Pseudosulfitobacter pseudonitzschiae: one gene and its partner. The main gene of each other region encodes a partner of the protein of the gene in region 2 in a complex. Links are inferred from orthologs where the notes say so. Each region holds a gene or a part of one and is shown on either strand. Other genes may lie near its edges.

Evidence for each region.
Region 1: the proteins of rpsG (region 2) and tig are in contact, whole or in part, in a crystal structure (PDB 3GTY), measured with the Thermotoga maritima proteins. The link is inferred for Pseudosulfitobacter pseudonitzschiae from one-to-one orthologs. Residues at the interface, in WP_004081843.1 of Thermotoga maritima: Lys34, Lys52, Lys55, Glu59, Arg62, Gln63, Glu66, Asn67, Lys69, Val71, Arg95, Ala109, Lys110, Lys111, Gly112, Arg113, Pro114, Glu117, Glu121, Ile124, Ala125, Tyr127, Asn128, Asn129, Thr130, Gly131, Lys135, Asp139, Arg142, Met143; in WP_004081061.1 of Thermotoga maritima: Glu122, Val124, Val129, Leu130, Tyr133, Glu188, Gly259, Ile262, Tyr263, Glu266, Ser270, Glu273, Gln274, Glu277, Arg308, Gln311, Ile312, Ser315, Tyr316, Glu325, Arg329, Arg336, Leu363, Phe366, Trp367, Arg373, Leu377, Arg381, Leu384, Glu387.

The regions. Positions count from the first base shown.
Region 1 is NZ_CP022415.1:1,107,027-1,110,261, reverse strand. What follows is about bases 323-3,235. They hold tig (trigger factor), read right to left. Parts: upstream 2,489-3,235; coding sequence 1,157-2,488; downstream 323-1,156. Other genes in these bases: SULPSESMR1_RS05315 (TRAP transporter large permease), read right to left, coding at 2,653-3,235; SULPSESMR1_RS05325 (lytic transglycosylase domain-containing protein), read left to right, coding at 564-1,049; SULPSESMR1_RS05330 (bifunctional 2',3'-cyclic-nucleotide 2'-phosphodiesterase/3'-nucleotidase), read left to right, coding at 323-415. Outside these bases: more of SULPSESMR1_RS05330, read left to right, coding at 1-322. UniProt on the Bacillus subtilis protein: Involved in protein export. Acts as a chaperone by maintaining the newly synthesized protein in an open conformation. Functions as a peptidyl-prolyl cis-trans isomerase.
Region 2 is NZ_CP022415.1:2,640,108-2,643,240, forward strand. Bases 323-3,133 are described here. They hold rpsG (30S ribosomal protein S7), read right to left. Parts: upstream 2,058-3,133; coding sequence 1,587-2,057; downstream 323-1,586. Other genes in these bases: fusA (elongation factor G), read right to left, coding at 323-1,546; rpsL (30S ribosomal protein S12), read right to left, coding at 2,259-2,630; SULPSESMR1_RS12955 (putative rhamnosyl transferase), read left to right, coding at 3,034-3,133. Also shown: more of fusA, read right to left, coding at 1-322.

The DNA of each region.
Region 1 (3,235 bases), 1.5 Mb from region 2 along the record:
CCTGTCACAGCCGTCAAAATTCGACAGCAAGGGCGCGGTGATCAACCCCGACGCCAACCGGATCATCGACCTGAAGTACAACGCAGAACCAATTGATCCAGAGGCACAATTTATCATCGCCACCAACAACTACCGCGCTGGTGGCGGCGGCAGTTTCCCCGGAGCAATGGGCGACAGCGTCGTATTCGAGGGCCCCGACACCAACCGCGATGTGATTGTGCGCTATATTGTCGAACAGGGAACCATCAGCCCGCGTGCCGACGCCAACTGGACCTTTGCACCCGTCGAAGGAGCCAGCGTTCTGTTCGACACCGGCCCCAAGGCTGCTGACTATGTGGCTGACGTCAAAGGTGTGAACATCGCCCCCGCAGGTGACGGCGCTGACGGTTTTGCCCGCTTCCGCATCCAGCTGTAGCACCCGAAAATCCTCCGAGGCACACAAGCGCCGATGCGCCCACAACGGCCCGCATCGGCGTGTAAACGCCCACTTGGGCCATAGTGTCTGGCCGGAATCACCCGGACGAGTCTACATCGCCGGCATATTCACTGCTTACGGTTTAAAAATGTCTCTTCTCACACGCCGCACCGCCCTGTTGATGCTGGCCTGTACGCCTGCCCTGTCCGCCTGCAGCGCAGCCCCGTCCGAGCCGCAGGCCCCCGAATTCATGGAACCGCCGCTGTACCCGAACGAAACGCCCCAGTTGCGTCGCCTGATCAACCAGTACGCCGACCACTACGACGTTCCGCGTCCGTTGGTCCACCGGCTTGCCATCCGCGAAAGCACCCACCGTCCGGGCGCACGCAATGGCCCCTATTACGGCCTGTTGCAGATCCTGCCCGCGACTGCCCGCAGCATGGGGCATCAGGGCTCTGCGTCTGATCTGCTGGATGCCGAAACCAATCTGAAATACGGCGTGAAATATCTGCGCGGCGCATGGCTTTTGTCAGATGGCGACATGAATACGGCGATCCAATGGTATGCCCGTGGCTATTATTACGAGGCCAAGAAACGCGGGATGCTGGTGCAAACCGGCCTGCGTAAAGGCTAAGACCACCACACGGGCGGCACGCGGCCCGCGATCAACTGTTCCCCTAACGCAAAAGGCCGCCCCGAAGGACGGCCTTTTTCATTTCAAACCCGAAGGCTGCGAAAGACTTATTCGTCTTCCAGCGCCTCAACGGCTTTTTGCAGCTCGTCCTTCGAGATTTCTTTCTCGGTGACAGTTGCCTGATCGAACACGAAATCCACAACCTTGTCCTCGAACAAGGGCGCGCGCAGCTGTTGCTGCATCTGCGGGTTCTGCTGCACGAATTCAAAGAACTGACGTTCCTGACCGGGGTACTGACGCGCCTGATTCATCACCGCTTGGCTCATCTCGGCGTCGGTCACTTCAACCTCGGCCTTCTGTCCCAGCTCGGCCAACAGCAGGCCCAAACGCACGCGGCGTTCGGCCAGTGTCTTGTGCTCGTCTGTAGGCGTTACGTCAGGGTGATCATGACCTTCGACGTCGGGGTTTTCCTCGTGCCACAGCTGGTGCGCGATCTGGCCTGCTTCGGCGTCGACCAGCGACGGCGGCAGGTCAAAGCTCACGGCCTTGTCCAGCGCGTCCAGCAGGCCACGCTTCATGACCGCACGTGCGGCACCGGCGTACTCTGCTTCCAGACGCTCTGCGATTTGGGTTTTCAGCGCGGCAAGGTCTTCGGCGCCAAACTTCTTGGCCATCTCGTCGTTGATTTCGCCAGCTTTGGGTTCTTTGACTGCCTTGATCGTGCAATCGAACACGGCTTCTTTGCCAGCCAGATTTTCAGCCTGGTAATCGTCGGGGAAGGAAACCGTCACGGCTTTTTCTTCGCCTTCTTTCACGCCAACCAGCTGATCCTCAAAACCGGGGATAAAGCTGTTCGAGCCCAGTACCAGCGGATAATCTTCGGCAGAACCGCCTTCGAATGCTTCGCCGTCAACCTTGCCAACGAAATCCATCACAACCTGATCGCCGTCCTTGGCTTTCGAGCCTTTCTTGCGGTCTTTAAAGTCTTGTGCGGTTTCGGCAAGGTTGCCCAGCGCTTCGTCCACCGCCGCGTCGTCGGATTTCACAACCAGCTTGTCCAGCGTGATCGTGCTCAGGTCCACTTCGGGGATCTCGGGCAGTTTTTCATAGGACATCTCGACATTGACGTCGTCGCCCTCTTTCCAGTCCTCGTTGGTCATTTTGACCTCGGGCTGCATTGCGGGACGGTCGCCACTGTCTTCGAAATGCTTGGACATCGCGCCGTCAACGCTTTCTTGCATGACTTCGCCCATGATGCGCGGACCAAACTGCTTTTTCAGCAGCGCCATCGGAACTTTGCCTTTGCGAAAGCCCTTCATTTCGACTTCGGGCTGCGCCTCGGCCAGCTTTTCGTTCACTTTGGCTTCGATCTCAGCCGCGGTGATCGTAATGGCATAGCCGCGTTTCAAACCTTCGTTCAGCGTCTCGGTGACCTGCATGTGTGCTCCATAGCGTAATCGCGCCCCATTGCGGAGCGCTTGGCAAAATTTGCGCCGTTCTATTGGCCCTACGGACCGGGCGCAAGGGGTTCAAGGTGCAAATCCGCGCAGCTTGGCGGGCTGCGCGGATTCATTTGGTGTGGTGGACGGTGCAAGCCGTCCGGTCAGTTGTAGAACAGGTTCGGCAGATACAACGCGATGCCCGGGAACAGGATGATCAGCAGGACACCGATCAGCGTCACGATCACATAAGGAATGACCGAAGTGTAAATATCGCCCATCGTCACATCCGGCGGCGCCACCCCCTTGAGGTAGAACAGGTTAAAGCCGAAGGGCGGCGTCATATACCCCACCTCCATCATGATAATGAACAAGATGCCGAACCAGATCGGATCAAAGCCTGCCGCCTGCACCACCGGCAGGAACACCGGCAGCGTAATCAGCATGATCCCCACAGGGTCCAGCACCATCCCGAAAAAGAACAGCACCACCAGCATAAAGGCCAGCGCACCCCAGCGTCCGCCGGGGATGAACTCCATCAGGTCGCTGATCAGGCTTTGCGCCCCCAGCGCCGTATAGGCGGTCGAAAAGGCGTGCGCCGCGAACAGGATCCAGATGATCAGCGCCGTCAGCTTCAGCGTGGAAATCGACGCCTCGTGGATCACCTTCCACGACAGTTGGCGGTTCACACCGGTGGCAAACAGCGCACCGAACACACCGATGGCCGCAGCTTCGGTCGCGGTGGCA
Region 2 (3,133 bases):
CACCCGATTGCTTTTTGTGGGTGTAGGTGTGTTCGACTTCGTGGCCGATGGTCTCGCGGTAGGCCACTTGCGGCGCACCGATGTTCGCCTCGACTTTGAACTCGCGACGCAGGCGGTCAACCAGAATGTCGAGGTGAAGTTCGCCCATGCCCTTCATGATGGTCTGACCGGATTCAATATCGGTCTCCACACGGAAGGAGGGGTCTTCGGCGGCCAGACGTTGCAGGCCCATCGACATTTTTTCCTGGTCGGCTTTGGTCTTGGGCTCGACGGCGATCTCGATCACGGGATCGGGGAACGTCATCGTTTCCAGAACAACAGGGTCGTTGACGGCGCAAAGCGTGTCACCGGTTGTGGTGTTCTTCAGACCTGCCAGCGCGATAATGTCGCCCGCGAACGCTTCGGTGATCTCTTCACGCTCGTTCGAGTGCATCATCATCATTCGGCCAACACGCTCTTTGTTGCCCTTGGTCGAGTTCAACAGCGTGTCACCCTTGTTCAGCACGCCCGAGTAGATGCGTGTAAAGGTCAGGGTGCCGACGAAGGGGTCGTTCATGATTTTGAACGCCAGCGCCGAGAACGCCATCGTATCATCCGCGCGACGCGGAATGTTGCGTGTTTCTGTTTCGTCACCGGGTTTGAAGCCCATGTAATCTACAACGTCCATCGGCGACGGCAAATAGTCGATCACAGCGTTCAGCAGAGGCTGGACGCCTTTGTTCTTGAACGCGGAACCACACAGAACGGGGATGAATTTGATCGCCAGTGTACCCGCACGGATCAGGCGGCGCAGTGTCGGCACATCGGGCTCTTCGCCTTCAAGATATGCTTCCATCGCGTCGTCGTCCATTTCGACGGCAACTTCGATCATTTTCGCGCGCCATTCGTCAGCTTGGTCTTTCAGGCTGTCGCGGATCGGACGCTTGAACCAGCTTGCGCCCAGATCTTCGCCTTCCCAGACCCATTCTTCCATGGTCACGAGATCGATCATGCCTTCCAGCTCGGTCTCGGCGCCAATCGGAATCTGGATCGGGCAAGGGGTCGCGCCGGTGCGGTCCTGAATCATGCGAACGCAGTTGAAGAAATCCGCGCCGATTTTGTCCATCTTGTTGACGAAGACAATCCGCGGAACTTTGTAGCGGTCGGCCTGACGCCACACGGTTTCGGTCTGCGGCTCGACACCCGCGTTGGCGTCAAGAACGGCAACCGCACCATCAAGAACCGCCAGTGAACGTTCGACTTCAATGGTGAAGTCAACGTGGCCGGGGGTGTCGATGATGTTCATGCGGTGCTTGGGCGTGTCGGGTGTCTCACCGTCTTCGGTGCGCTCCCAGAACGTGGTGGTCGCAGCCGAGGTGATCGTGATGCCACGCTCTTGCTCTTGTTCCATCCAGTCCATGGTGGCGGCGCCATCATGCACCTCACCGATGTTGTGCGACTTGCCTGTATAGAACAGAATACGTTCCGAACAGGTTGTTTTACCAGCATCAATGTGTGCCATGATGCCGAAGTTGCGGTAGCGGTCGAGCGGATAATCGCGTGCCATTGGGCTGCTTCCTCAGAGATTGCGTCGGAGAACCGACGTATTACCAACGATAATGGCTGAACGCTTTGTTGGCGTCGGCCATCTTGTGTGTGTCTTCGCGCTTTTTGACCGCTGTACCGCGGGACTGAACGGCGTCCATCAGTTCGCCTGCAAGGCGCTCTTCCATGGTGTTTTCGTTCCGTGCGCGGCTGGCTTTGATCAGCCAGCGGATTGCCAGGGCTTCGCGGCGCTCGGGGCGCACTTCGACGGGAACCTGGTAAGTCGCACCGCCGACGCGGCGCGAACGCACTTCGACGGAGGGTTTGATGTTGTCCAGCGCTTCGTGAAACACTTCCACGGGGGCGCGCTTGATTTTGACTTCAACGCGCTCAAGTGCGTTGTAGACGATGCGTTCGGCGGTCGATTTCTTACCGTCCAGCATCAGGTTGTTCATGAATTTTGTCAGAACCTTATCGCCATACTTGGCGTCGGGCAGGACTTCGCGTTTTTCAGCGGCGTGACGACGTGACATCCTCAGCTTCCCTCTTCGGTGGCCGCACAACGTGTCTCATGACTGCGGTGGCGGTGTTTTGATATGTATCGCAAGATGCGAGAGCGAATTTTTCCAATCTAGCATGCAGTTAATCTGCATTCAGACCGTGCAAGGCCCTGCGTTGCCACAAGACCCAAAGCGCTTTCACCAGTGCGGTAGGCATGGTGAAAGCGCCGAGCATTATTTGGGACGTTTCGCGCCGTATTTCGAACGGCGTTGTTTCCGGTCCTTGACGCCTTGGGTGTCCAATACGCCGCGCAGAACGTGGTAACGGACACCGGGAAGGTCTTTTACGCGGCCGCCACGGATCAGAACCACAGAGTGCTCCTGAAGGTTGTGGCCTTCACCCGGGATATAGCTGATGACTTCGAAACCGTTGGTCAGGCGAACCTTCGCAACGCGACGCATGGCCGAGTTCGGTTTCTTGGGCGTTGTTGTATAAACGCGTGTGCAAACGCCGCGCTTTTGCGGGCATTCTTGCAGGTGCGTCGATTTCGAACGTCGGATTTTAGGCTGGCGCGGCTTGCGGATCAGCTGTTGGATCGTTGGCATTCCGGTTTTTTCCCCGTCTTACACATGTGCTGCGGGAGAACCCCGCGGTTTCAATTCAATCGTCCGCGCGTCCACGGACCAACTCTGATGCATCCCGAAAGATGCGATATACGTTGCGCATAACACGCCAATGCAGAAATGACCGCGACGTTCCCGTACCGAGGCGAACGTTGCGGTGTGTTACCAGAGGAACGAGCCCATAGGAGGCCGGTTCGTGAGCACATCAAATCTGATTTCGGGACGAGAGCAGGCCGCTCCCTCACCGAGATGTCGCGCGTATAGGGGGAGTCGCAACGGGTGTCAACAGTACCTGGCAGGTGCCGCGCTCCCGCATCCACCGTCTTGCGCCGCGATGCACCGCTTGTATGGTCGGCCAAGTGTATTTGAACAAAAGGGCGTTGCAATGCAAGTGATCGGGTTGTGCCGGTTTTCCTATCCCGCCATCGGCGGTTTTCAGGTGGATCACCCCACGATGGAAGAGCGCATTGCATATCTGTATGCGC